3 regions of the Streptomyces sp. 4N124 genome follow, and region 3 is predicted to be linked to each of the others. Evidence: riboswitches for the same ligand, from Rfam matches in the RefSeq annotation. Region 3 holds a riboswitch; each other region holds the start of a gene.
The links. Region 3 has a riboswitch for cyclic di-AMP ahead of ACTWQO_RS22370 (M23 family metallopeptidase). Riboswitches for the same ligand answer to the same signal wherever they lie in the genome.
Positions count from the first base shown of each region.

Region 1 (7,774 bases), on a different contig from region 3:
CGCTCGGCGATCTCGTCGCGCTGGCACGGGAGTTGAAGAAGGGCGACGTCGCCGCCCTGATCGTCGAGCCGATCCAGGGCAAGGGCGTCCTGGAGCCCCCACCCGGATATCTGCGCGCCGCCCAGGACCTGCTGCACAAGCACAAGGCGCTGCTGATCGCGGACGAGGTGCAGACCGGACTCGGCCGGACCGGGGACTTCTACGCCTACCAGCACGAGGACGGCGTCGAACCGGACCTGGTCTGCGTCGCGAAGGCGCTCTCCGGCGGCTATGTGCCGGTGGGCGCCACGCTCGGCAAGGACTGGATCTTCAAGAAGGTCTACTCGTCGATCGACCGTGTGCTGGTGCACTCGGCGAGCTTCGGATCCAACGCCCAGGCCATGGCGGCGGGCCTGGCCGTCCTGTCGGTCATGGAGAACGAGCAGATCGTCGCGAACGCCCGGGCCACCGGCGACCTGCTCCGGTCCCGCCTCGCGGCGCTGGTCGACAAGTACGAGCTGCTCGCCGACGTACGCGGCCGGGGCCTGATGATCGGCATCGAGTTCGGCAGGCCCAGCTCGCTGAAGCTGCGCAGCCGCTGGACGATGCTGCAGGCGGCTCGCAAGGGCCTGTTCGCGCAGATGGTCGTCGTGCCGTTGCTCCAGCGGCACCGGATCCTCACCCAGGTCTCCGGTGACCACCTGGAGGTGATCAAGCTGATCCCGCCGCTGATCGTCGGCGAGCGGGAGGTGGACCGGTTCGTCGAGGCCTTCACGGCCGTGATGGACGACGCTCACAGCGGGGGCGGTCTGATGTGGGACTTCGGGAAGACGTTGGTCAAGCAGGCGGTGGCCAACCGGTAGAACGGGCGCGTTTGCCTCTGAGGCAAGAAATTTGCCCCACAGGCAAGCCTCCGGCTGAATGGAGGGCATGAGCTCTCCCGACCTGCCCGCCGTGGCGCCGCAGCTCCGAGCCCTGCGGCGTCGTGCCTCCCTCACCCTGGAGGCCGCGGCGGGCGCCGCCGGGCTGTCGCCCGCCCATCTCTCCCGCCTGGAGACCGGACAGCGTCAGCCCTCACTGCCGATGCTGCTCGCCCTGGCCCGCATCTACGGTACGACGGTCTCAGAACTGCTCGGCGAGACGGTCGCCGACCGGGACGCCGTCGTACGCGCCGCGGACATGGAACCGACGGCGGCGGGCGGCTGGACGTACCGCCAGGCCGGGGCGCCCGGCCGCGGCATGCAGGCCCTGCGCCTGCATGTGCCGCACGGCTCCCAGGGCGACATCGTGCGCGTGCACCCCGGTGAGGAGTGGCTTTATGTGCTCGAAGGGCGGCTGCGGCTGCGCCTCGGGGACACCACGCATCTGCTCGCGCCCGGCGACAGCGCGCACTTCGACTCGCTGACCCCGCATCGGATCGCCGCGGAGGACCGCGCCGGGCTCGAGCTTCTGTTCGTCCACACCCTGCTGCAGAGCCCGACGGCCGCACTGTGCCTGGGCCCCGACCCTGGAGTCATGCCATGAGCGACATGGAGGAGAAGTTCCCGCGCGCCCTGTGGGTGCGCCTGATCATCTACATCGCGGTCGGGCACGTCTTCGCGGCCTTCGTCTACCTGCTCTTCGAGCTGGGGGCGAAGCAGTAGCCGTAGGCCCTAGTCGAGGAGCCGCTCGCGCAGCCGCTCACGGATCTCGGGGGTGACCGCGAGGCCCTGTTCCAGGTAGGCGTCGACACCGCCCCAGGTGGACTCGATGGTCTCGAAGGCCGCGGTGAGGTACTCGGCGCGGGCGTCGAAGAGAGGGCTGAGCAGCTCCATGACCTCGGGGGAGTAGGCGGAGGCTGAGCTGCTGCTGCGGTGGACCTTGTAGCGGCGGTGCTTGGCGTTCGACTCCAGGTAGTCCGCCACGATCGCCTCGCGCTCGACGCCCAGGGCGAGCAGCGTCACGGCTATGGAGAGGCCGGCGCGGTCCTTGCCGGCCGCGCAGTGCATCAGGGCGGGGACGCTGTCCTCGGCGAGCGCGTGCAGCACGCGGGAGTGCTCGGCGGTCCGCTCCTTGATGATCGTGCGGTACGAGGTGATCATCCGGTGCGCTGCCTTGCCGTCGGCGAGGATCGTGCGCAGCTGGTCGATGTCGCCGTCGCGGACCATCTTCCAGAACTCGGCGCCGTCCGCCGGGTCGGTCAGCGGGAGGTTCACATTCCGCACGCCGGGCAGCTCGACGTCCGGGCCCTCCAGCTTCTGGTCGGCCGCGTTGCGGAAGTCGAAGATCGTGTGCAGACCGAGCGAGCCGAGGAACGCCGCGTCCTCCTCGCTCGCGTGTGCGAGGTGCCCGCTGCGGAACAGCACGCCCTGTCGCACCCGCCGCCCGTCCACGGTCGGCAGCCCGCCCACGTCACGGAAGTTGCGCACCCGGTCCAGCTCCGGCTCGGTCGACGGGATCTGCTGCGTCACGGGGGCTCCCCTCCCATTCGGCTACGTCGGCGCGGCTCGTCGACGGGCACGCACTCGACGATACGACATGGATTCCTGGGGCAATGAGTTGTCCACAGGCGTTGTCCCGGGGTTCACGGACATAGATGATGTTGGTACTTGAGTGCACCTGTTCGGAACTGTGGAGACGTGATGCTGGAAATTTCCGAGAACGGCCGTACGTGGCTCCTGACCGGGCCGACCAGCGGTTACGCCATCCATCTCACCGACGAGCACGAGCTGCTGCACCTGCACTGGGGCCCTCGGATCACGCTCGCCGACGCCGAGGCCCTCGCCGTGCGTCCGCTGCCGGACTACCGGCCCTTCGAGTCCCCGCTCGACGGACGTGAGGAGTACCCCGTCGAGGGCGGCCCCCGCTTCGCCCGGCCCGCCCTCTCCGTACGCACCGAGGAGCGGCGCGGCACCGAGTGGCGTTTCGAGGCGTACGAGGCCGAGGACGACGCGCTGCGGCTGCGGTTCCGCGACGGCGGCCTGGCCGTCACGTTGCACTACCGGATGCGCGACGACGTCGTGGAGCGCTGGGTGACCCTCGACAACGAAGGGCCGGAGGTCGAGCTGCTGCGGGCCGACTCCGCGACCTGGACGCTGCCCGACCGCGACGGCTGGCGGCTCTCCCAGCTGCACGGCCGCTGGGCCGCCGAGTCCCGCCTCGTGCGCTCCGACCTCACCTACGGTGAGAAGGTCATCGGCAGCCGTCGCGGACATACCGGACATCAGCACCTGCCCTGGGTCGCGCTGGACGCCGACGCGACCGAGGAGCGCGGCGAGGTCTATGGCTGCGCGCTCGGCTGGTCCGGGTCCTGGCGGATCGCCGTGGCGCAACTCGCCGACGCGCGCGTGCAGATCACCGGCGGCGCCGGTTACGACGACTCGGGCCTGCTGCGACTGGCGGCGGGCGAGTCGTTCACGACGCCCGTCTTCGCCGGCCTGTGGAGCGACGCCGGCTACGGCGGGGCGAGCCGCGCCTGGCACGCGTACCAGCGGACGTATGTCATTCCGGACGCGGGCGAGGACCGGCCGGTGCTCTTCAACTCCTGGGAGGCCACCGAGTTCGAGATCTCCGAGGAGCAGCAGCGGGCGCTGGCGCGACGGGCCGCGGGCATGGGCGTGGAGCTGTTCGTGGTCGACGACGGCTGGTTCGGGGCGCGGACCAGCGACCGGGCCGGGCTCGGCGACTGGACGCCCAACCCCGACCGCTTCCCCGGCGGGCTCAAGCCGCTCGCGGACCACGTGCACGGCCTCGGTATGCAGTTCGGTATCTGGGTCGAGCCCGAAATGGTCAATCCGGACAGCGACCTGTATCGCGCCCATCCTGAATGGGTGCAGCATCAAATCGGGCGCAAGCGGACGGAATTCCGCAATCAGCTCGTACTGAACCTCGCCCGCGACGACGTTCAGGAATACCTCTGGGAGCAGCTCGACACGCTTCTCTCCAGTGCCCCGATCGACTATGTGAAGTGGGACTTCAATCGCTGCTTCACCGATGCGGGCTGGCCGGGAGAGGCGTATCCGCAGCGGTTGTGGGTCGACCATGTGCGTGCGCTGTACGGCTTGTTGGACCGGCTGCGGGACGCGCACCCCGGCGTCGCCTTCGAGTCCTGCTCGGGCGGCGGCGGCCGGATCGACCTCGGGATCATGAGCCGTACGGATCAGGTGTGGACCTCGGACAACACCGACCCGCTCGACCGGCTCGCCATCCAGCACGGCTTCAGCCAGATCCACCCGGCACGTGTCATGGCCGCGTGGGTCACCGACAGCCCCAACGTCCAGCTCAACGGCCGGGTCAGCTCGCTGCGCTTCCGGTTCGTGAGCGCCATGGCCGGAGTGCTCGGGGTCGGCGGTGACCTCACCGAGTGGACGGACGACGAGTTGGCCGAGGCTCGGAACTGGGTGGGTCTCTACAAGGAGATCCGGCCCCTCGTGCAGCGCGGCGACGTCTACCGGCTGCGGCCGCCGCAGGGCGGGCTGAGTGCGGTGCAGTACGTGCTCGGCGACGAGACCGTCGTCCTCGCCTGGCTCGAGGCGCAGCGTTACGGCGAACCCGTTCCGGTGGTGCGGCTGCGCGGCCTCGACCCGACAGCGTCGTATGAATGCCGCGAAACGGGCGAAGTTCACCGGGGTGCGGTTTTGCTGCATCACGGGTTGTGCACGGGGCTGCGTGGCGACCTTGATGCGACGGTTCTCCGGCTGCGTCGCATCTGAGTGATCTGTCCGAATTAGGATCTTCGTTCCAACTCGCTCTGGAATAAAGCGTCCTGGGGAGAAGCTGCGTGAGCAGCGTCATATTCGTGACCGAGCGTTGTCCGTCATGTTCACGTAATTCAGGTGTTTTTCCAGGGGATTTGAATGCGCCGACCGGGGCGGAATTCACGGAGGGTGACTGGGTTTTCTCGCAAGGGATCAAGAGAAACGCGCAGCCATGGAACCTCTTGCTTGTCCCTTTGCGTCTTGGTCGCTTACGTTCGCCACCAATCCGGACGGACGCCCAATCCTGCCGCCGCCCGGAGACCGCTCAACTCACCCGTGAACGGCAGGAGCGGGGGACCCACAGGTACAACCGCCTGTTCCGGTCTCCGGAACGGCTAGGGGTTAAGTCGCCACCGCGCGGCCGGACATCTCCAGTCCGCACCCGACAGCTCACCTCGTAGGCGCCGGAGAGGAATTCGTCATGCCCGCGAAGGGTAAGCACCGCCGTCCCAAGAGTCATCGCTTCACCCGCTCGATCGCCGTCGCCGGAACCGGTGGCGCCGCGCTCGCTCTCCCGCTCCTGGGGGCCACCGGAGCGCATGCCGCTCCCGCCAAGTCGGTTTCGGAAAAGGCCGTTCAGTCGGTTCCGAAGACCGAAAAGAAGGCTGCCGAGAAGACCGCCGCCGCGAAGAGTTCGGGTGTGCGGACCTATTCGGTGCGGGCCGGTGACTACCTCTCGAAGATCGCCGACGAGCAGAATGTCAGCGGTGGCTGGCAGAAGCTCTATGCGGACAACCGTGAGGCCGTCGGCTCGGACCCGGCGCTGATCCACCCCGGCCTGAAGCTCTCGATCGGCAAGAAGGCCACGACCGGTTCTTCCAAGTCGTCGTCCTCTTCGTCGGCTTCGTCTTCGTCATCCTCTTCTTCGCCGAAGTCGTCCGGTTCTTCTGATTCATCTGGTTCGTCCGCTTCTGGTTCGTCGAAGTCGTCCTCGAACACGGCGACCACCCAGTCCTCCGACACCACGAGTACGGCCGGCGGCTTCACCCTCCCCGTGGCCGGTGCCAGCGTCGGCACCCCGTACCGCATGTCGGGCAGCATGTGGTCCAGCGGGTACCACACCGGCGTCGACTTCGCCGCCCCGAGCGGCACCCCGCTCAAGGCCGTCGGCGCGGGCACGGTCGTCTCCGCGGGCTGGGCCGGCTCGTACGGCAACCAGGTCGTCATCAAGCTCGCCGATGGCTACTACGCGCAGTACGGCCACCTGTCCTCGCTCTCCGTCTCCAGCGGCCAGAGCGTGACCGCGGGCCAGCAGATCGGCCTCTCCGGCTCGACCGGCAACTCGACCGGCCCGCACCTGCACTTCGAGATCCGCACCACCCCGGACTACGGCTCGGACGTCGACCCCGTCGCCTACCTCCGCTCGAAGGGTGTCTCCGTCAGCTGACACCGGCGCCTGAAGCGTCCCCCACGCCACCGAAGGCCGGACCCCGATCCCCGGGTCCGGCCTTCGGTGTTGGCTGTGCGGTAACCACGGTCGGGACATATTCCTGAGTTGGCGAACACTTTAGGAGTGGCTTATCTCACCGTCCGTCAACCCCTTCCTACGGTCGCGTAGCTCACATCCGAAGGTGAATCATGGGCCGACGTGGCAGACGATTCGAAGAATGACATCAGATCAGTGATCGGGTCGTACGTGGCGGTGGGGGACAGCTTCACCGAGGGCGTCGGCGACCCCGGCCCCGACGGGGCGTTCGTCGGCTGGGCCGACCGATTCGCGGTACTGCTCGCGGACCGGCGGCCGGAGGGCGACTTCGAGTACACCAACCTTGCCGTGCGCGGCAGACTCCTCGACCAGATCGTGGCCGACCAACTCCCGCGGGCCGCCGAACTCGCCCCGGACCTGGTCTCGTTCTGTGCGGGCGGCAACGACATCATCCGGCCCGGAACCGACCCCGACGAGGTCGCCGAGCGCTTCGAGCGGGCGATCGTCCGGCTCACCTCGGCCGTCGGCACCGTCATGGTGACGACCGGCTTCGACACCCGGGGCGTCCCGGTGCTGAAGCATCTGCGCGGCAAGATCGCCACCTACAACGGGCATGTCCGGGCCGTCGCCGACCGGTACGGCTGCCCGGTACTCGACCTGTGGTCCCTGAAGACCATTCAGGACCGGCGGGCCTGGGACGACGACCGGCTCCACCTCTCGGCCGAGGGGCACACGCGCGTGGCGCTGCGCGCGGGCCAGGTCCTCGGGCTTGATATCCCGGCCGACCCCGAGCAGCCCTGGCCCCCGCTGCCGCCGCGCGGCACCCTCGAAGTGCGGCGGGACGACGTCCACTGGGCGCGCGAGTATCTGGTGCCGTGGATCGGGCGGCGGTTGCGCGGGGAGTCGTCGGGCGACCATGTGACGGCGAAGGGCACGCTGTCGCCGGACGACATCAAGGAGCGGATCGCGTCTGTGGCCTGAGCTTGTGGATCGAGGGGCGGTGGGCGGCCAGGCTCACCGCCCCGACGCCGTGAACGCCTCCCGCTCCAGCCCCAGTTCGCGGGCGAGAGCGTCATCCACCCATTCCTGCGCCCGCGCGCGTGACACCGCTCCGGTGTAGGCGGTCATCTGTACGGCGAGTCCATCGAGGAGGGCCGTGAGGCGCAGGGCCGTGCCGATGGGATCCGGGCAGCGGAACTCGCCCGCGACCACTCCTTCGGCGATGACCTCGGCGATCGCGGCCTTCCACTCCTTGTCGAGGTCCCGGGTGACTTCTCGCAGGGCGGGCTCGCGCAGCGCCGCCGCCCAGCCCTCGATCCACAGCCGCCAGCCCTTGGCCTGGCCCGTGGGGGCGTACCAGCGCACGGCGGCCCGAAGCCGGCGCAGCGCTGTCGTACGGCGGCCGAGCAGCCCGCGCAGCTGCGCGAGGTCCGCCTCGGCGGCGTGGGTGAAGGCCGCGGCGACGAGCTTCTCCTTGGTGGAGAAGTGATAGAGCACCAGCGCGTTGCTCACCCCCAGCGCCGCGGCGACGTCGGCGATCCGGACGGCCGCGACTCCCCGTGCCTCGATCTGCTCGATGGCGGCCTTCAGCAGCTCCTCGCGCCGCTCAGCCACGCTCAACCGCACCCTCGCC
Region 1 is NZ_JBQQBS010000048.1:42,406-50,179, reverse strand. It holds gene ACTWQO_RS35710 (aspartate aminotransferase family protein) at 1-842, shown strand, start outside; gene ACTWQO_RS35705 (helix-turn-helix domain-containing protein) at 910-1,503, shown strand; gene ACTWQO_RS35700 (DUF6126 family protein) at 1,500-1,622, shown strand; gene ACTWQO_RS35695 (tyrosine-protein phosphatase) at 1,632-2,429, opposite strand; gene ACTWQO_RS35690 (alpha-galactosidase) at 2,601-4,670, shown strand; cyclic di-AMP (ydaO/yuaA leader) riboswitch at 4,968-5,132, shown strand; gene ACTWQO_RS35685 (LysM peptidoglycan-binding domain-containing M23 family metallopeptidase) at 5,137-6,102, shown strand; gene ACTWQO_RS35680 (SGNH/GDSL hydrolase family protein) at 6,337-7,122, shown strand; gene ACTWQO_RS35675 (TetR/AcrR family transcriptional regulator) at 7,156-7,774, opposite strand, start outside.
Region 1: another riboswitch for cyclic di-AMP. It lies ahead of ACTWQO_RS35685 (LysM peptidoglycan-binding domain-containing M23 family metallopeptidase); the one in region 3 lies ahead of ACTWQO_RS22370 (M23 family metallopeptidase).

Region 2 (7,774 bases), on a different contig from region 3:
ACCGCAGCCGCTCCGCCCCGTGCTCCTTGATGATCGCCGCGTACTCCCGGCACGCCGCGAACGTCCGCTCCAACGCCTCCGGCGCAAGCCGCCCGGTCCGATCCACCCCCTGCCCGAGCCGCACGATCGTCATACGCCGGTCCAGATCGACGAGTTGACCGCTCTTTGGGTCCACGTCGGCGACGAGAAGCCGGATGGAGTTGGTACCGCAGTCGATGGCGGCGACGCGGGTCACTGCTCGTCCTCCTTCGGCGCCGTCACACACGCCCCCTTGAGCCACCACTCCGGCAGCATCTCGATCGCCTCGTCACCAAGGGGGTTCACACCCGGCCCCGCGGCCAGCGAGTGCGCGACAAGCACATGCAGGCACTTCACCCGGTCCGGCATACCGCCCGCGCTCGGAAAGCCCTTCAGCTCCTCGATCTCGTCCCGGCGCCGGATGTAGTCCTCGTGCGCGGAGCGATACGCGGCGGCCAGCTCCGGGTCGGCCTCCAGACGCGCCGTCATCTCCTTCATGACGCCGTTCGCCTCAAGCGTGCCGATCGCCGACGCGGCCTTGGGGCACGTCAGGTAGTACAGCGTCGGGAAGGGCGTTCCGTCGGGCAGTCGCGGCGCCGTCTCCACGACGTCCGGCTGCCCGCACGGGCACCGGTGCGCGATGGCGCGCAGCCCGCGCGGCGGACGCCCGAGCTGCTGCTTGAAGGCCTCGACGTCCGCGTCGGTGGGCTCGGTGCGCGGAGTGGACGGCGGGGGCGTTTCCATGCTCGTACGAAAATCTCTCTGTCAGTTCACTGGTCGGAGGCGTCGGACTTGTCGACGCCGTCCCAGACGTTCAGGTACCAGGGACGGTCCGCCGCCCCGGTGTCGGCGCGCGACTGCTTCGCCGCGTGCGGGTCGACCACGATGAACCCGGTCTCCCCCGGCATCACATAGTGCAGCCGCTGCCGGATCTGCTGCTGGGCGTACGCGTCGTCCTGCCAGCGCGCCTTGAGGTCCCGCAGCTGCTCGACCCGCTCGTGGGCCAGCTGCTTCTGCTGCTCCAGGTCGGCGATCTCGGCGCGCTGGGAGACGTACTGCCTTATCGGATAGGCGAGGGCCACGACCAGCGAGCACAGGACGAGTGCCAGCAGCGCCGCGCGGCCGGTCAGCCGGGAGCGGCGGGCCTGGCGTTTGGTCTGGGACCGGTAGACACGGGCCGCCGTCTGCTCGCCGAGCAGCCGGATCCTGGTCGCGGTGGAGAAACGGTCCCGGTCCTTGACGGCCATGACCCACCTCCCCTTCATACGTGCGTACGTCCCCGCACACGGTACGGGACCGAGTACGGGGACGTACGTACGACGCTGCTCTAAGGCCTGTGTCAGTCCTTGAAGCGCGGGAAGGCGCTGCGACCGGCGTACACCGCCGCGTCGTCGAGGATCTCCTCGATGCGCAGCAGCTGGTTGTACTTGGCGACGCGGTCCGAGCGGGCCGGGGCGCCGGTCTTGATCTGACCGCAGTTCACGGCGACGGCGAGGTCGGCGATGGTGACGTCCTCGGTCTCGCCGGAGCGGTGGGACATCATGCACTTGAAGCCGTTGCGCTGGGCCATCTCGACGGCGTCCAGGGTCTCGGTCAGCGAGCCGATCTGGTTGACCTTGACCAGCAGGGCGTTGGCGGAGCCCTCCTCGATACCGCGGGCCAGGCGCTCCGGGTTGGTGACGAAGAGGTCGTCGCCGACGATCTGGACCTTGTCGCCCAGCTTCTCGGTGATGGCGTTCCAGCCGGCCCAGTCGTCCTCGTACAGCGGGTCCTCGATGGAGACGAGCGGGTACGCGGAGACGAGTTCCTCGTAGTACTCGGTCATCTCGGCGGCCGAGCGGGACTTGCCCTCGAACTCGTAGCTGCCGTCCTTGTAGAACTCGGACGCGGCGACGTCGAGCGCGAGCGCGATCTGCTCGCCGGGGACGTAACCGGCCTGCTTGATGGCCTCGATGATGAGGTCGAGCGCGGCGCGGTTGGACTCCAGGTTCGGGGCGAAGCCGCCCTCGTCGCCGAGGCCGGTGGACAGGCCCTTGGTCTTCAGCACCTTCTTGAGCGTGTGGTAGACCTCGGCGCCCCAGCGCAGGGCCTCGGAGAAGGTCTCCGCGCCGATCGGGGCGATCATGAACTCCTGGATGTCCACGTTGGAGTCGGCGTGCGAGCCGCCGTTCAGGATGTTCATCATCGGCACCGGCAGCAGGTGCGCGTTCGGGCCGCCCAGGTAGCGGAAGAGCGGGAGGTCACTGGCCTCGGAGGCGGCGTGCGCGACGGCGAGGGAGACGCCGAGGATGGCGTTGGCGCCGAGCGAGCCCTTGTTGTCGGTGGCGTCCAGGTCGAACATCGCCTGGTCGATCAGGCGCTGCTCGGTGGCGTCGTAGCCGACCAGCTCCGGGCCGATCTGCTCGATGACGGCGAGGACGGCCTTCTCGACACCCTTGCCCTGGTAACGGTTGGGGTCGCCGTCACGCAGCTCGATGGCCTCGAAGGCGCCGGTGGACGCACCGGACGGAACGGCGGCACGACCCGTGCTGCCGTCGTCGAGGCCGACCTCGACCTCGACCGTGGGGTTGCCTCGGGAGTCCAGGATTTCCCGGGCTACGACGACGTCGATGGACGGCACGAGCATCTCCTTCGTGGATGTGACGCGGTTTAGCAGGACCGCAGCGGCTCTGCGAGATGAGCCTAACCGGCTCCGGGCGATCGGCCACCGGGTCACCCACCCGATGGACAGAACCGAGAGCAAATTGTTTCTGAACGGAACAAAAAGTGGGGCGGACGTGGGGCCGACGCGGGGCCGACTCGGGGCAGAAAAAAGCCCCGCCCCGGTGCGTACGGGGGAATGACGCACCGGGGACGGGGAGCCCGTGGGGACGGGGGGACCCTCACGAGGCCTTCAATACATAGACCACGGATGTGAGGGAGCTGTGGTTCAGCCGTGTTCTGCCCGTGAAGGCAAGATCACTTGAGGTGCAGCTGCTGACCCGGGTAGATGAGGTCGGCATCCTCGACGATGTCCTTGTTCAGCTGGAACACCTTGTCCCAGCCGCCCTTGACGTCGTGCTCCTCGGCGATGGTGCTGAGGGTGTCGCCCTTGACGACCTTGTACTCGCCGTCGCCCTTCTTGACCTTCTTGCCGGTCGGGGTGGTGACGGTCTTCTTGGTGCTCTGCTCGGCGGCGGGGCGCTCGGCGGAGCGGGAGGCCGACTGCTGCTCGCTGGAGCGCGTGGTGCTCTCGCTGCTCTGGTTCTGCGAGGAACCGCTCGACGAGGCGCCGGAGCCGTTGTACGAGGCGCTCGACAGGCCGGTGCCGCAGTTCGGCCAGGCACCCTTGCCCTGGCCCGCGAGGACCTTCTCGGCTATCGCGATCTGCTGGGCCTTGGAGGCCTGGTCGGCGGTGGCGGCGTACTGCGTGCCGCCGTACGCGGCCCAGGTGGAGGCGGAGAACTGCAGACCGCCGTAGTAGCCGTTGCCGGTGTTGATGGACCAGTTGCCGCCGGCCTCGCACTGGGCGACGGCGTCCCACTCGGAGGCGGTGGCGGCGGAGGCGTTGCCGGCCGCCATCAGCGGGGCGGCGACGGCGGCACCGGTGACACCGGCGATGGCGATGGCACGAGTGGCCTTGGACGGACGGCGGTGCTTGCCCTTGCCGGAAAACAGCATGATTGATCCCCTCACCGACGCCTGCGAGGTGAGCTGTCGGGTTCGGGCCGGTTGAGTTGCCCGGCCATGTCTCGTACGAGGCTTTCGTCCCGTACGGGGCACGGCTTCACCCCAAGCCGCTCGGTCAACTGACCGGCGCGGCGCTTACCTTGGGTCCCCCGCTCCTGCCTACGGCGCTGTTAAGCGACGACTGTTCCCGTGCGGCCACTGGCAGGATTCGGCGTTGTGGCAGCCGGGGCTCGTGTTGGCGAGCGGTGATGACCGTAGACACGCGATCCGTGGAATTTCAAAGACGATCAGGGCTTCTGAGACTCATCCCACACTTTCACTAAACCGGACATTCAGCGCGAAGCAGGGCGTCAACTACCGTTGGATTTAGCCCGTTTCGATACCGACTTCGAGGGTCTGACCGGGGATGATGAGGTCCGGGTCGGTACCGATGGTTCCCTGGTTCTCGGTGTAGAGCGCCCGCCATCCGCCGTTCAGCTCAAGGGAGTCGGCGATGGTCGCGAGAGTGTCCCCGGTGCGGACGCTGTAGGTGGCGTGACGGCCGGAGGTGTCGGTACGTACGTCACTCTCGGCCTCGTCCGCGCTGACGCCCCGATGTTTGCCGGTTCCGGTTCCGGTGTCCGTAAGGTACGAAGAGCCGCCACTCTGGCCCGACTTGCCCGTATCGTCACCCTCGACGGGACCCGCGGAAGGGCTGGCGGAATCCTGCGAGGCACTCGGGCTGGAATCGGGGGATGTGTCTGACTTGGCCGAGTTGTCCGCCGCATCCGACGGCTCGTCAGACGGAGACGGGGAGGACGGCGAAGGGGAGGACGAGGAAGGGGAAGCGGAGGGGGACGACTCCGAAGAGGATGACTCAGGTGACTCAGGTGAGTCGGACAAACCGGATGAGTCGGAGGAAGTGTCGGGCGAGGTGGACGGTTCGGCCGATGCCTCGCCCGCCAGGCCCGTGTCGACGTTCGCCGAGCGGGAGTCCTCACCGAGGCCGTGGAGCAGTCCGCAGGCGGGCCACGCGCCGGCGCCCTGGTCCGCGAGGATCTTCTCGGCGACGGCTATCTGCTGGGAACGGCTGGCCTGGTCGGCGCTCGGGGCGTAGTCGAGGCCGCCGTACTGCTCCCAGTCCTCCTGGGGCAACTGCAGCCCGCCGAAGAACCCGTTGCCGCTGTTGGCGCTCCAGGCGCCGCCGCTCTCGCACTCCGCGACCTTGTCCCAGGTGCTGCCGTCGGCCGCGCTCGCGCCGCTCGCACCGAGGAGGGGGATGGCGATGGCGGAGCCGGTCACTCCGGCCGCGACGAGCAGGGCCGGGGCCTGACGGGGGCGACGGTGACGACCGTTCCCGGAGAGCATGCGGGGGCCTTTCGCGAGACAGCAGGGACCGGCGCGGCGGGTGGGGCTGAGGGGCCGCGCTGATCCGTGAACGTATAGGCAGCCCCTCACTTGTCACAAGTTAATGCCGCGTAGATCACGTGAAGATCACAGACATGAGTGCGTGTCACCTTTGCGCAGGTGAGGCGAGTTGGCCAGGTGGCGCGAACTCGACGGGCAAGTCATCAGCGGGATGGCGTGACACGACCGGCAGGCCACCGGCCCGGTGGCGTGAACTCCACCGGCAAGCCACCAGCCCGGCGCCGCGAACACGACCGGCAAGCATTCAACCGGGCGGCGCGAACTCCACCGGCAAGCATTCAACCGGAAGGCGTGAACACGACCGCAAGCCACCAGCCCGCCGCCGCGAACTCCACCGGCAAGCATTCAGCCGGAAGGCGTGAACACGACCGCAAACCACCAGCCCGCCGCCGCGAACTCCACCGGCAGGCCATCAGGCGGGAGGCGTGAACGCGACCGGCAAGCATTCAGCCCGGGGCCGCGAATGCGACCGGCAAGCATTCAGCCCGGCGGTGTGAACTCGACCGGCAGTGTGCGCAGTCCGCGCATGATGAGGCCGCCGCGCCATCTCAGATCGGTGGAATCCACCGCGAGTCGCAGGTCGGGGAGGCGGGTGAGGAGTGTGGCGAGGGCGGTCTGGCCTTCCAGGCGGGCGAGTGGGGCGCCGAGGCAGTAGTGGATGCCGTGGCCGTATCCGAGGTGTTGGTTGTCACGGCGGCCGAGGTCGAGGACGTCGGGGTCGGCGAACCGCTCCGGGTCCCGGTCGGCCGCGGCGAGGACGACGAGGACGGGGTCGCCCGGCGCGATGTGCTGCCCGCCGACGGTGAGCGGCTCGGTGGCGAACCGCCAGGTGGCGAGTTCCACGGGGCCGTCGTAGCGCAGGAGTTCCTCGACGCCGGTTTCCAGGAGGGCGGTGTCGTGGGCGGCAAGGGACCTCTGGAGGCGGGCTCGCTGCTCGGGGTGGGTGAGGAGGGCGTACGTGCCGTTCCCGATGAGGTTGACGGTCGTCTCGAAGCCGGCGAACAGGAGGATGAAGGCCATCGCCGCGGCCTCGTTCTCGGTGAGGTGCTCGCCGTGGTCGGAGGCGCGGATGAGACCGGAGATGAGGTCTTCGCCGGGCGTGGGTTCGGCGGGGAGGGCCGCGCGCTTGCGGTGGATGAGGTCGGCGAGATAGCCCCGCATCTTCTTCACGGACCGCGCGACCCCGCCCCTGGGGCCCCCTTGATGCCGGATCATCATGCCCGCCCAGTCCCGGAAGTCGTCCTGGTCCTCGCGGGGGACGCCGAGCAGGTCGCAGATCGCGTAGATGGGGAGCGGGAACGCGAACTCGTGGATGAGGTCGGCGGATCCCTTCTCGGCGAACCGGTCGATGAGATCGTCGGTGAGCTCCTGGACCCGGGGCGCGAACTCGGCGACGCGACGAGGGGTGAACGCCTTGGAGACCAGCCTCCGCAGCCTGGTGTGGTCCGGCGGATCGATGTTCAGCAGATGCGTCATCAACTCGGCCTTGCGCTCACCGGGGATGCCGGTCTTGCCCTTGGCGTGCGCGGGCTCGTCATGGTGCGCCGGGTTCTTTGACAGGCGCGCGTCGGCGAGTGCCTGCTTGGCGTCGGCGTACCGGGTGACCAGCCAGGCCTCCACACCGCTGGGCAACCGCGTCTTGTGGACGGGCGCGTGCTCGCGGAGCCAGGCGTAGGCGGGGTAAGGGTCGCTCGCGAACTCCCAGGTGAACAGCTCGGGGGCGGGAGCGGGGTGCGCGCTCATACCCCCTCCGTCTCCCTGATCGCGTCCCGGTAGGCCCGGGCCGCCGCCCGCAGCGCGGCCTCCGGGTCCACCCCGTCGGCCTCAGCGCGGGACGCGAGCGCCAGCAGCTCATAGCCCACGCCCTCGGCCTTCGGCAGCGGCACGTCGAGTCCCGCCGTGCGCACGCGCGAGGCCAGCTTCGCCGCGAGGGCGAGGCCGGGCTGGCCGAGGGGGACGCCGTCGGTCACCGACTTCCGCCGCTTCTCGGCCGCCTTGGTGCGCAGCCAGTGCTCCTTGACCTCTTCGGGGGTCGTCGCCGTCTCGTCGCCGAAGACGTGCGGGTGGCGGTGGATCAGCTTGGTGACGATTCCGCCCGCCACGTCGTCGATGGAGTACGGGGAGTCGGTGTCCTCCTCGGCGATGCGGGCGTGGAAGACGACCTGGAGCAGGACGTCCCCCAGCTCCTCGCGGAGTTCATCGGCGTCGCCGTCCTCGATCGCCTCGACGAGTTCGTACGCCTCCTCGATCGCGTACTTCGCCAGGCCCTTGTGGGTCTGCTGCGACGACCAGGGGCACTCGGCGCGGATCCGGTCCATGACCTGGACGAGGTCGAGGAGGCGGGCGCCCGGCAGGTCGTACGAGGCGGGCAGCAGCTCCAGGTCGGGCATGTGGAAGCGGCCCGATCCGGCGAGCCGCGCGAGGCCGTCCGTCAGGGCCGGTTCGCCCTCGCCCGTGGCGACGACCACCACCGTCCGCCCTCCGGCGCAGATGTCGACCAGGTCCTCGGCGGTCGGGGACGCCTCGTCCACCGATATCCCTGCCTCCCGCAGATACGGCAGCTGCGGGTGCGCGCCGTCCGCGCACAGCACCCGGTCGGCGCCGTGCAGTGTCTGCCACGCGGACCAGGACAGCAGTCCGGGCGCGACGCGGTGGCTGGTGGTGAGCAGGATGATGCGGC
Region 2 is NZ_JBQQBS010000031.1:24,425-32,198, reverse strand. It holds gene ACTWQO_RS27960 (Ppx/GppA phosphatase family protein) at 1-235, opposite strand, end outside; gene ACTWQO_RS27955 (DUF501 domain-containing protein) at 232-762, opposite strand; gene ACTWQO_RS27950 (FtsB family cell division protein) at 789-1,265, opposite strand; gene eno (phosphopyruvate hydratase) at 1,358-2,638, opposite strand; gene ACTWQO_RS27940 (transglycosylase family protein) at 2,977-3,678, opposite strand; cyclic di-AMP (ydaO/yuaA leader) riboswitch at 3,682-3,864, opposite strand; gene ACTWQO_RS27935 (LysM peptidoglycan-binding domain-containing protein) at 4,054-5,034, opposite strand; gene ACTWQO_RS27930 (cytochrome P450 family protein) at 5,575-6,837, opposite strand; gene ACTWQO_RS27925 (nucleoside triphosphate pyrophosphohydrolase) at 6,834-7,774, opposite strand, start outside.
Region 2: another riboswitch for cyclic di-AMP. It lies ahead of ACTWQO_RS27940 (transglycosylase family protein); the one in region 3 lies ahead of ACTWQO_RS22370 (M23 family metallopeptidase).

Region 3 (7,774 bases):
GGTGCCGGATCAGATGGCGGGCGGCCGCGATCACCTCGCGCAGATTGTGCGGCGGCATGTTCGTGGCCATGCCGACCGCGATGCCCGAGGCGCCGTTGACCAGGAGGTTCGGGAAGGCGGCGGGCAGGGCCACCGGCTCCTGCTCCTGGCCGTCGTAGTTCGGGGTGAAGTCGACGGTGTCCTCGTCGATCGACTCCGTCATCAGACCCGTGGCCTCGGCCATCCGGCACTCGGTGTACCGCATGGCGGCGGGCGGGTCGTCATTGCCCAGCGAGCCGAAGTTGCCGTGCCCGTCGACCAGGGGGACTCGCATCGAGAAGGGCTGGGCCATGCGCACCAGGGCGTCGTAGATCGACGCGTCGCCGTGCGGGTGCAACTTACCCATGACCTCGCCGACGACGCGGGCGCACTTCACATAGCCGCGGTCGGGGCGCACGCCCATCTCGTTCATCTGGTAGACGATGCGGCGGTGCACCGGCTTGAGGCCGTCGCGGGCGTCCGGCAGGGCTCGGGAGTAGATGACCGAGTACGCGTACTCGAGGAAGGAGCCCTGCATTTCGTCCACGACGTCGATGTCGAGGATCCGCTCCTCGTACGAGTCGTCGGGCGGCGGGGTCTTCGTGCTGCGGCGGGCCATCGCTGCCTGGCTCCTCTGTCTACTGGTCGCTCGCCCACGGGCGCGCTCTTGCTGAAGCGTTGAATGAATCTGACGCGGACCATTGTGGACCGCGGCACTGACAACGCGGACCAGGACCCGGCGTCGGCCGTCCCGCCCGGCGTTCACAGGTGCCGCCCGCCTCAGGCGGGACAGCACGCCCGCAGGCTACGCGATCTCGCTCTGGGCGTACGTCGGGCGGGAACTTCGCCGACCCTTCGCACGCTTGCATACAGTGGCAGGACCGGCGGGATTTCCGCAGTTACGACGAGTGTTTCCGCGATCGAAGGGACGTACATGCCCATGGGTCACACGGCCACAGACCAGGCAGGCACCGGGGGCCTGACAGCGACCGAGCACCGCCTGGCCAACGGCCTGCGCGTGGTGCTCTCCGAGGACCACCTGACCCCGGTTGCGGCGGTGTGCCTCTGGTACGACGTCGGCTCGCGCCACGAAGTCAAGGGCCGTACCGGCCTGGCTCACCTTTTCGAGCATCTGATGTTCCAGGGCTCGGGCCAGGTGAAGGGCAACGGCCACTTCGAGAAGGTGCAGGGCGCCGGCGGCTCGCTGAACGGCACCACCAGCTTCGAGCGCACCAACTACTTCGAGACCATGCCCACCCACCAGCTGGAGCTCGCCCTCTGGCTGGAGGCCGACCGCATGGGCTCCCTGCTCGCCGCCCTCGACGACGAGTCCATGGAGAACCAGCGCGACGTCGTGAAGAACGAGCGCCGGCAGCGCTACGACAACGTCCCCTATGGCACGGCTTTTGAGAAGCTGACGGCTCTCGCCTACCCGGAGGGCCACCCCTACCACCACACCCCCATCGGCTCGATGGCCGACCTGGACGCGGCGACCCTGGAGGACGCCCGCGCGTTCTTCCGGACGTACTACGCGCCCAACAACGCGGTGCTCTCCGTGGTCGGCGACATCGACCCCGAGCAGACGCTCGCCTGGATCGAGAAGTACTTCGGCTCCATCCCCGCGCACGACGGCAAGCCCGCCCCGCGCGACGGCCAACTGCCCGAGATCATCGGCGAGCAACTGCGGGAGATCGTCGAGGAAGAGGTCCCCGCGCGCGCGTTGATGGCCGCCTACCGGCTGCCGCATGACGGCACGCGCGCGTGCGACGCGGCCGACCTGGCGCTCACCGTCCTCGGCGGCGGTGAGTCCTCCCGCCTGTACAACCGGCTCGTACGACGCGACCGTACGGCCGTCGCCGCCGGATTCGGCCTGCTGCGGCTGGCCGGCGCGCCCTCCCTGGGGTGGCTGGACGTGAAGACGTCCGGTGACGTCGAGGTGCCGGTCATCGAGGCCGCCATCGACGAGGAGCTCGCCCGGTTCGCCGCGGAGGGCCCCACGGCCGAGGAAATGGAGCGCGCCCAGGCCCAGTTGGAGCGCGAGTGGCTGGACCGGCTCGGCACGGTCGCGGGCCGCGCCGACGAACTGTGCCGGTACGCCGTCCTGTTCGGCGACCCGCAGCTCGCCCTCACCGCCGTCGGGCGGGTGCTCGAGGTGACCGCCGAGGAGGTCCAGGAGGTCGCCAAGGCCCGCCTGCGGCCCGACAACCGCGCGGTGCTCGTCTACGAGCCGACCGTCCCCACGGAGACCGTCGAGGAACCCACCGAAGACCTGGAGTCCGCGGCGACCGTGGAAGCCACCGACGAGAACGAGGAGGCGGCCAAGTGACCGAGCTCGCCGCTATGGAATTCCACCCCGAGCCCCGGGCCGGCGAGGCCAGGCCGTGGGCGTTCCCGGCCCCCACGCGCGGGACCCTCGACAACGGCGTCACGGTCCTGCGCTGCCACCGCCCCGGCCAGCAGGTCGTCGCCGTGGAGGTGCTCCTCGACGCGCCGCTGGAGGCCGAACCGGCCGGACTCGACGGTGTCGCCACGATCATGGCGCGGGCCTTCTCCGAGGGCACCGACAAGTACTCCGCCGAGGAGTTCGCCGCCGAGCTGGAGCGCTGCGGAGCCACCCTCGACTCGCACGCCGACCACCCCGGCGTCCGGCTCAGCCTGGAGGTCCCGGTCTCACGGCTGTCCAAGGCGCTCGGCCTGCTCGCCGACGCCCTCAGGGCGCCCGCCTTCGCCGACAGCGAGGTCGAACGGCTCGTCCGCAACCGCCTCGACGAGATCCCGCACGAGCTGGCCAACCCCTCCCGCCGGGCCGCCAAGGAGCTGTCCAAGGAGCTCTTCCCGGCCGGCTCACGCATGTCGCGTCCGCGCCAGGGCACCGAGGACACGGTCGAGAACATCGACTCCGCGGCCGTACGCACCTTCTACGAGAAGCATGTGCGTCCCGCCACGGCCACCGCCGTGGTCGTCGGCGACCTCACCGGCATCGACCTGGACGCGCTGCTCGGCGAGACGATCGGCGCCTGGACCGGCTCACCCGCGCAGCCGCGCCCGGTGCCGCCGGTGACCGCCGACGACACCGGTCGCGTCGTCATCGTGGACCGCCCCGGCGCCGTCCAGACGCAGCTGCTCATCGGCCGTGTCGGTGTCGACCGCCACGACCGCGTGTGGCCCGCCCAGGTGCTCGGCACCTACTGCCTCGGCGGCACCCTCACCTCCCGGCTGGACCGTGTCCTGCGCGAGGAGAAGGGCTACACCTACGGAGTGCGGGCGTTCGGGCAGGTCCTCAGGTCCGCCCCGGACGGCTCGGGCGCCGGGATGCTCGCCATCAGCGGCTCCGTCGACACCCCGAACACCGGCCCCGCCCTCCAGGACCTGTGGACGGTGCTGCGGACGCTCGCCGCCGACGGGCTCACCGACGCCGAGCGCGATGTCGCCGTACAGAACCTGGTCGGTGTGGCGCCGCTGAAGTACGAGACCGCCGCGGCCGTCGCCAGCACACTGGCCGACCAGGTGGAGCAGTACCTGCCGGACGACTACCAGGCCACGCTGTACCGGGAACTCGCCGCGACCGGCACCGTCGAGGCCACCGCGGCTGCCGTACGCGCCTTCCCGGTGGACCGTCTGGTGACGGTGCTCGTGGGCGACGCGGCGCAGATCAAGGAGCCGGTGGAGGCCCTCGGCATCGGCCAAGTCACCGTCGTGTCCGCCGAGTAGAGCCGCCCAGAGGCGAACACTCGGCCTACGCGCGCGTGGAGCCCCGGTGACGGAAGCGTCACCGGGGCTCCCTTATGTCCGAATTACGGGAGAGGTTGCCTGTCTGGCCTGTGGCATGCGCTACAAAAGCCGTGATCCGTTTGGGGATTGAAAGATGTCCCGTTTAGCGTCTTCCGGGCTGTCCGTCAGGCACTGCGCCGCACCCGCGGCACCGGACAGTCATCGCCGAGTCCCCACACGGCGCGAGCCAGGGGAGCCGGGGACCCACCAACGTAGTCCCTGGGGTGAATCGGACGCCCGCGCGTGCCGCGAGGGGGTCCGTAGGAGACCTTCCTGCTCCGAACCCGTCAGCTAACCCGGTAGGCGAGAAGGAAGGAAAGGACCAGCCACTACATGGCGTTCACCCGCGCCACCGGGAAGCACCGCCGTCCCAGCCGTATCCAGCGCACCACCGCCCGCGCGGCGGGCGTCGCGGCCCTCACCACCACCGGCGTCATCGGCACCCTGGCCGCCCCCGCGCTCGCCGCCGAGCCGGCGGCCGAGACGACCGGCCTGATCCCGGTCCTCAGCAGCGCCGCCGCCGACCAGATCGCCGAACAGGCCGCCGCCCAGCAGCAGGCCGCCGAAGAAGCCGCCGCCGCGAAGAAGGCCGCCGAGGCCAAGAAGAAGGCCGCTGCGGAGCGGGCGCAGCAGGCCCGCGAGGCCAAGGAGCGCGCCGCCCGCGAGGCCGAGCGCAAGCGCCTCAACAGCTACGTCCTGCCGATCACCGGCTCGTACGTCTCCACCGGCTACGGAGCCGGCGGCTCCGTGTGGTCCTCCGGCAGCCACACCGGCGTCGACTTCCACGCCGCGAGCGGCAGCTCCGTCCACGCGGTCGGCCGCGGCACCGTCGTCGAGGCGGGCTGGGAGGGCTCGTACGGCAACCAGGTCGTGATCAAGATGAACGACGGCACGTACACCCAGTACGGCCACCTGTCGTCCATCGGCGTCTCGGTGGGCCAGAGCGTCACCCCTGGCCAGCAGATAGGGCTCTCCGGCGCGACCGGCAACGTCACCGGGGCGCATCTGCACTTCGAGGCCCGTACGACCGCGGAGTACGGCTCCGACATGGACCCCGTCGCCTACCTGCGCTCGCACGGCGTGAACGTCTGACGGCAGACCCCTCCGCGCCCCCAGGCCCCGGCTCCCCGAGCCGGGGCTTTCGGCCTTTCATACCCCCGGCTGTCCAAAAAATATCCATGGATTCCGGCCCGCCATCGGAAATTCCGGCTCATTGCCATAGAGTCACTGAACACGCGTCAATCGTCGACGTTTCACGGGGATTAAAGCGGAGGTCGGTCATGCGTATTCCGGCGCACTCGGTATGCACGGCGATCCGGGACGACATCGTCGCCGGTGTCTACGAGCGCGGCAGCCGGCTCACCGAGGAACTCCTGGCGCGCCGCTACGGCGTCTCGCGCGTCCCCGTCCGTGAGGCCCTGCGCACGCTGGAGGCCGAGGGGTTCGTGGTGACCCGGCGGCACGCGGGCGCGTGCGTCGCGGAACCGACCGAGCAGGAGGCCGCGGACCTGCTGGAGATGCGCATGCTCCTGGAGCCGCTCGGCGCCTCCCGGGCCGCCCAGCGGCGCACCGAGGCGCATCTCAAGGTGCTGCGGGGCCTGGTCAGGCTGGGGCAGGAGCGGGCCAGGAGGGGCAACAGCGAGGATCTGCGCTCCCTGGGCGGCTGGTTCCACGAGACGCTCGCCCAGGCCTCCGGCAGCCCCGCGCTGACCTCGATGCTGACCCAGTTGCGGCACAAGATCGCCTGGATGTACGCCGTGGAGGCGCCGGCCAACCCCGTGGAGTCCTGGGCGGAGCACGGCGCGATCGTCGACGCGGTGGCGCGCGGCGACGGCGAGCGCGCGCGGGCGGTCACGGCGCAGCACACGGAGCGCTCGACGGTCGTGCACCGGCTGCGGTTCGGTGTCCAGGGAGAGCGCACGGAGCGTGTGAGGAACTCGCAACATGCCGTAAACATGACGAGCCTGCGGCATTAACACAAGAGCCGTATACAAAGAGGGTCTAATTCGCGGGGGATTATTTCTGCTGCCCGCGATCGGAAAATGCGAAGGGCTCGCCCGGAAATTCGGACGAGCCCTTCAATTGTGCTTCTCAGACGGTCTCGGGAAGCTCCTCGAGCCCCTCGGCGACCAGCTTCGCCAGCCGGTCGAGGGCGACGTCCGCGCCCTCGGCGTCGGAGGCGAGCACGATCTCCTCGCCGCCCTGGGCGCCGAGCCCGAGGACAGCCAGCATGGAGGCCGCGTTGACGGGGTTGCCGTCGGCCTTGGCGATCGTCACGGGGACCCCTGCGGCCGTGGCGGCCCGGACGAAGATGGAGGCGGGGCGGGCGTGGAGACCCTCGGCCCAGCCGACGTTGACGCGGCGCTCAGCCATGTGATGCTGCCCTTCAGGTGTTCAGGGTTGTCTAGACCAGTTTCCCATATCGTGAAGCAAGGCCGGAACGGTCCTGCGTCCCGTCCTTGAAGTGCCGTCGGACCGCGGCCTCGGCCCGACTCCCGTCCTCCACAGACTGCCTCGCGCCGTTGTCGTACGCGAGCCGTACTCTGGGCCCCATGCAGAGCGCGCCGGACCGGCACGAGTACCCCGCCCACTGGGAAGCCGACGTGGTGCTGCGCGACGGCGGCACCGCGCGCATCCGCCCCATCACCGTTGATGACGCCGAGCGCCTGGTCAGCTTCTACGAGCAGGTCTCGGACGAGTCGAAGTACTACCGCTTCTTCGCGCCCTACCCGCGTCTGTCCGCCAAGGACGTCCACCGCTTCACGCACCACGACTTTGTGGACCGGGTGGGACTCGCGGCCACCATCGGCGGCGAGTTCATCGCCACCGTACGCTATGACCGCATCGGCGCCGAGGGGCTGCCCGCGTCCGCGCCGGCCGACGAGGCCGAGGTCGCCTTCCTCGTGCAGGACGCCCATCAGGGGCGCGGTGTCGCCTCCGCCCTCCTCGAGCACATCGCGGCCGTCGCCCGCGAGCGCGGCATCCGTCGCTTCGCCGCCGAGGTGCTGCCCGCCAACTCCAAGATGATCAAGGTGTTCACGGACGCCGGGTACACCCAGAAGCGCAGCTTCGAGGACGGCGTCGTACGCCTGGAGTTTGACCTCGAACCCACCGACCGGTCGCTCGCCGTGCAGTACGCGCGCGAGCAGCGCGCCGAGGCGCGGTCCGTGCAGCGGCTGCTGATGCCCGGCTCCGTCGCCGTCATCGGCGCCGGCCGCACCCCCGGCGGCGTGGGCCGCAGCGTCCTCGGCAACATCCGGGACGCCGGGTTCACGGGCGGTCTGTACGCCGTGAACAGGGCCCTCCCCGAGGAGCTCAAGGAACTCGACGGGGTGCCGGCCTACCGCTCCGTGCGGGACATCGAGGGGCCCGTCGATCTCGCGGTCGTCGCCGTGCCCGCGGACCATGTCCCCGAGGTCGTCACCGAGTGCGGCGAGCACGGCGTGCAGGGGCTCGTCGTGATCTCCGCCGGGTACGCCGAGAGCGGCCCCGAGGGGCGTGAGCGGCAGCGGGAACTCGTACGGCACGCGCGCGCGTACGGCATGCGGATCATCGGCCCCAACGCGTTCGGGATCATCAACACGTCCGACGGCGTACGGCTGAACGCGTCCCTCGCCCCCGAGATGCCCCGCCCCGGCCGCATCGGGCTCTTCGCCCAGTCCGGCGCCATCGGGATCGCGCTGCTGTCCCGGCTGCAGCGGCGCGGGGGCGGGGTCACCGGGGTCACGGGCGTGTCCACCTTCGTGTCCTCCGGCAACCGGGCGGACGTGTCCGGGAACGACGTCCTGCAGTACTGGTACGACGACCCGGAGACCGACGTCGTCCTCATGTACCTGGAGTCCATCGGCAACCCTCGCAAGTTCACCCGGCTCGCCCGGCGTACGGCGGCGGCGAAGCCGTTGGTCGTCGTGCAGGGTGCGCGGCACGGCGGTGCGGCGCCGCAGGGGCATGCGGTGCGGGCGACGCGGTTGCCGCATGCCACGGT
Region 3 is NZ_JBQQBS010000021.1:111,472-119,245, forward strand. It holds gene ACTWQO_RS22355 (DNA gyrase/topoisomerase IV subunit A) at 1-637, opposite strand, end outside; gene ACTWQO_RS22360 (M16 family metallopeptidase) at 959-2,344, shown strand; gene ACTWQO_RS22365 (M16 family metallopeptidase) at 2,341-3,729, shown strand; cyclic di-AMP (ydaO/yuaA leader) riboswitch at 3,943-4,109, shown strand; gene ACTWQO_RS22370 (M23 family metallopeptidase) at 4,123-4,881, shown strand; gene ACTWQO_RS22375 (GntR family transcriptional regulator) at 5,070-5,765, shown strand; gene ACTWQO_RS22380 (HPr family phosphocarrier protein) at 5,881-6,162, opposite strand; gene ACTWQO_RS22385 (bifunctional acetate--CoA ligase family protein/GNAT family N-acetyltransferase) at 6,342-7,774, shown strand, end outside.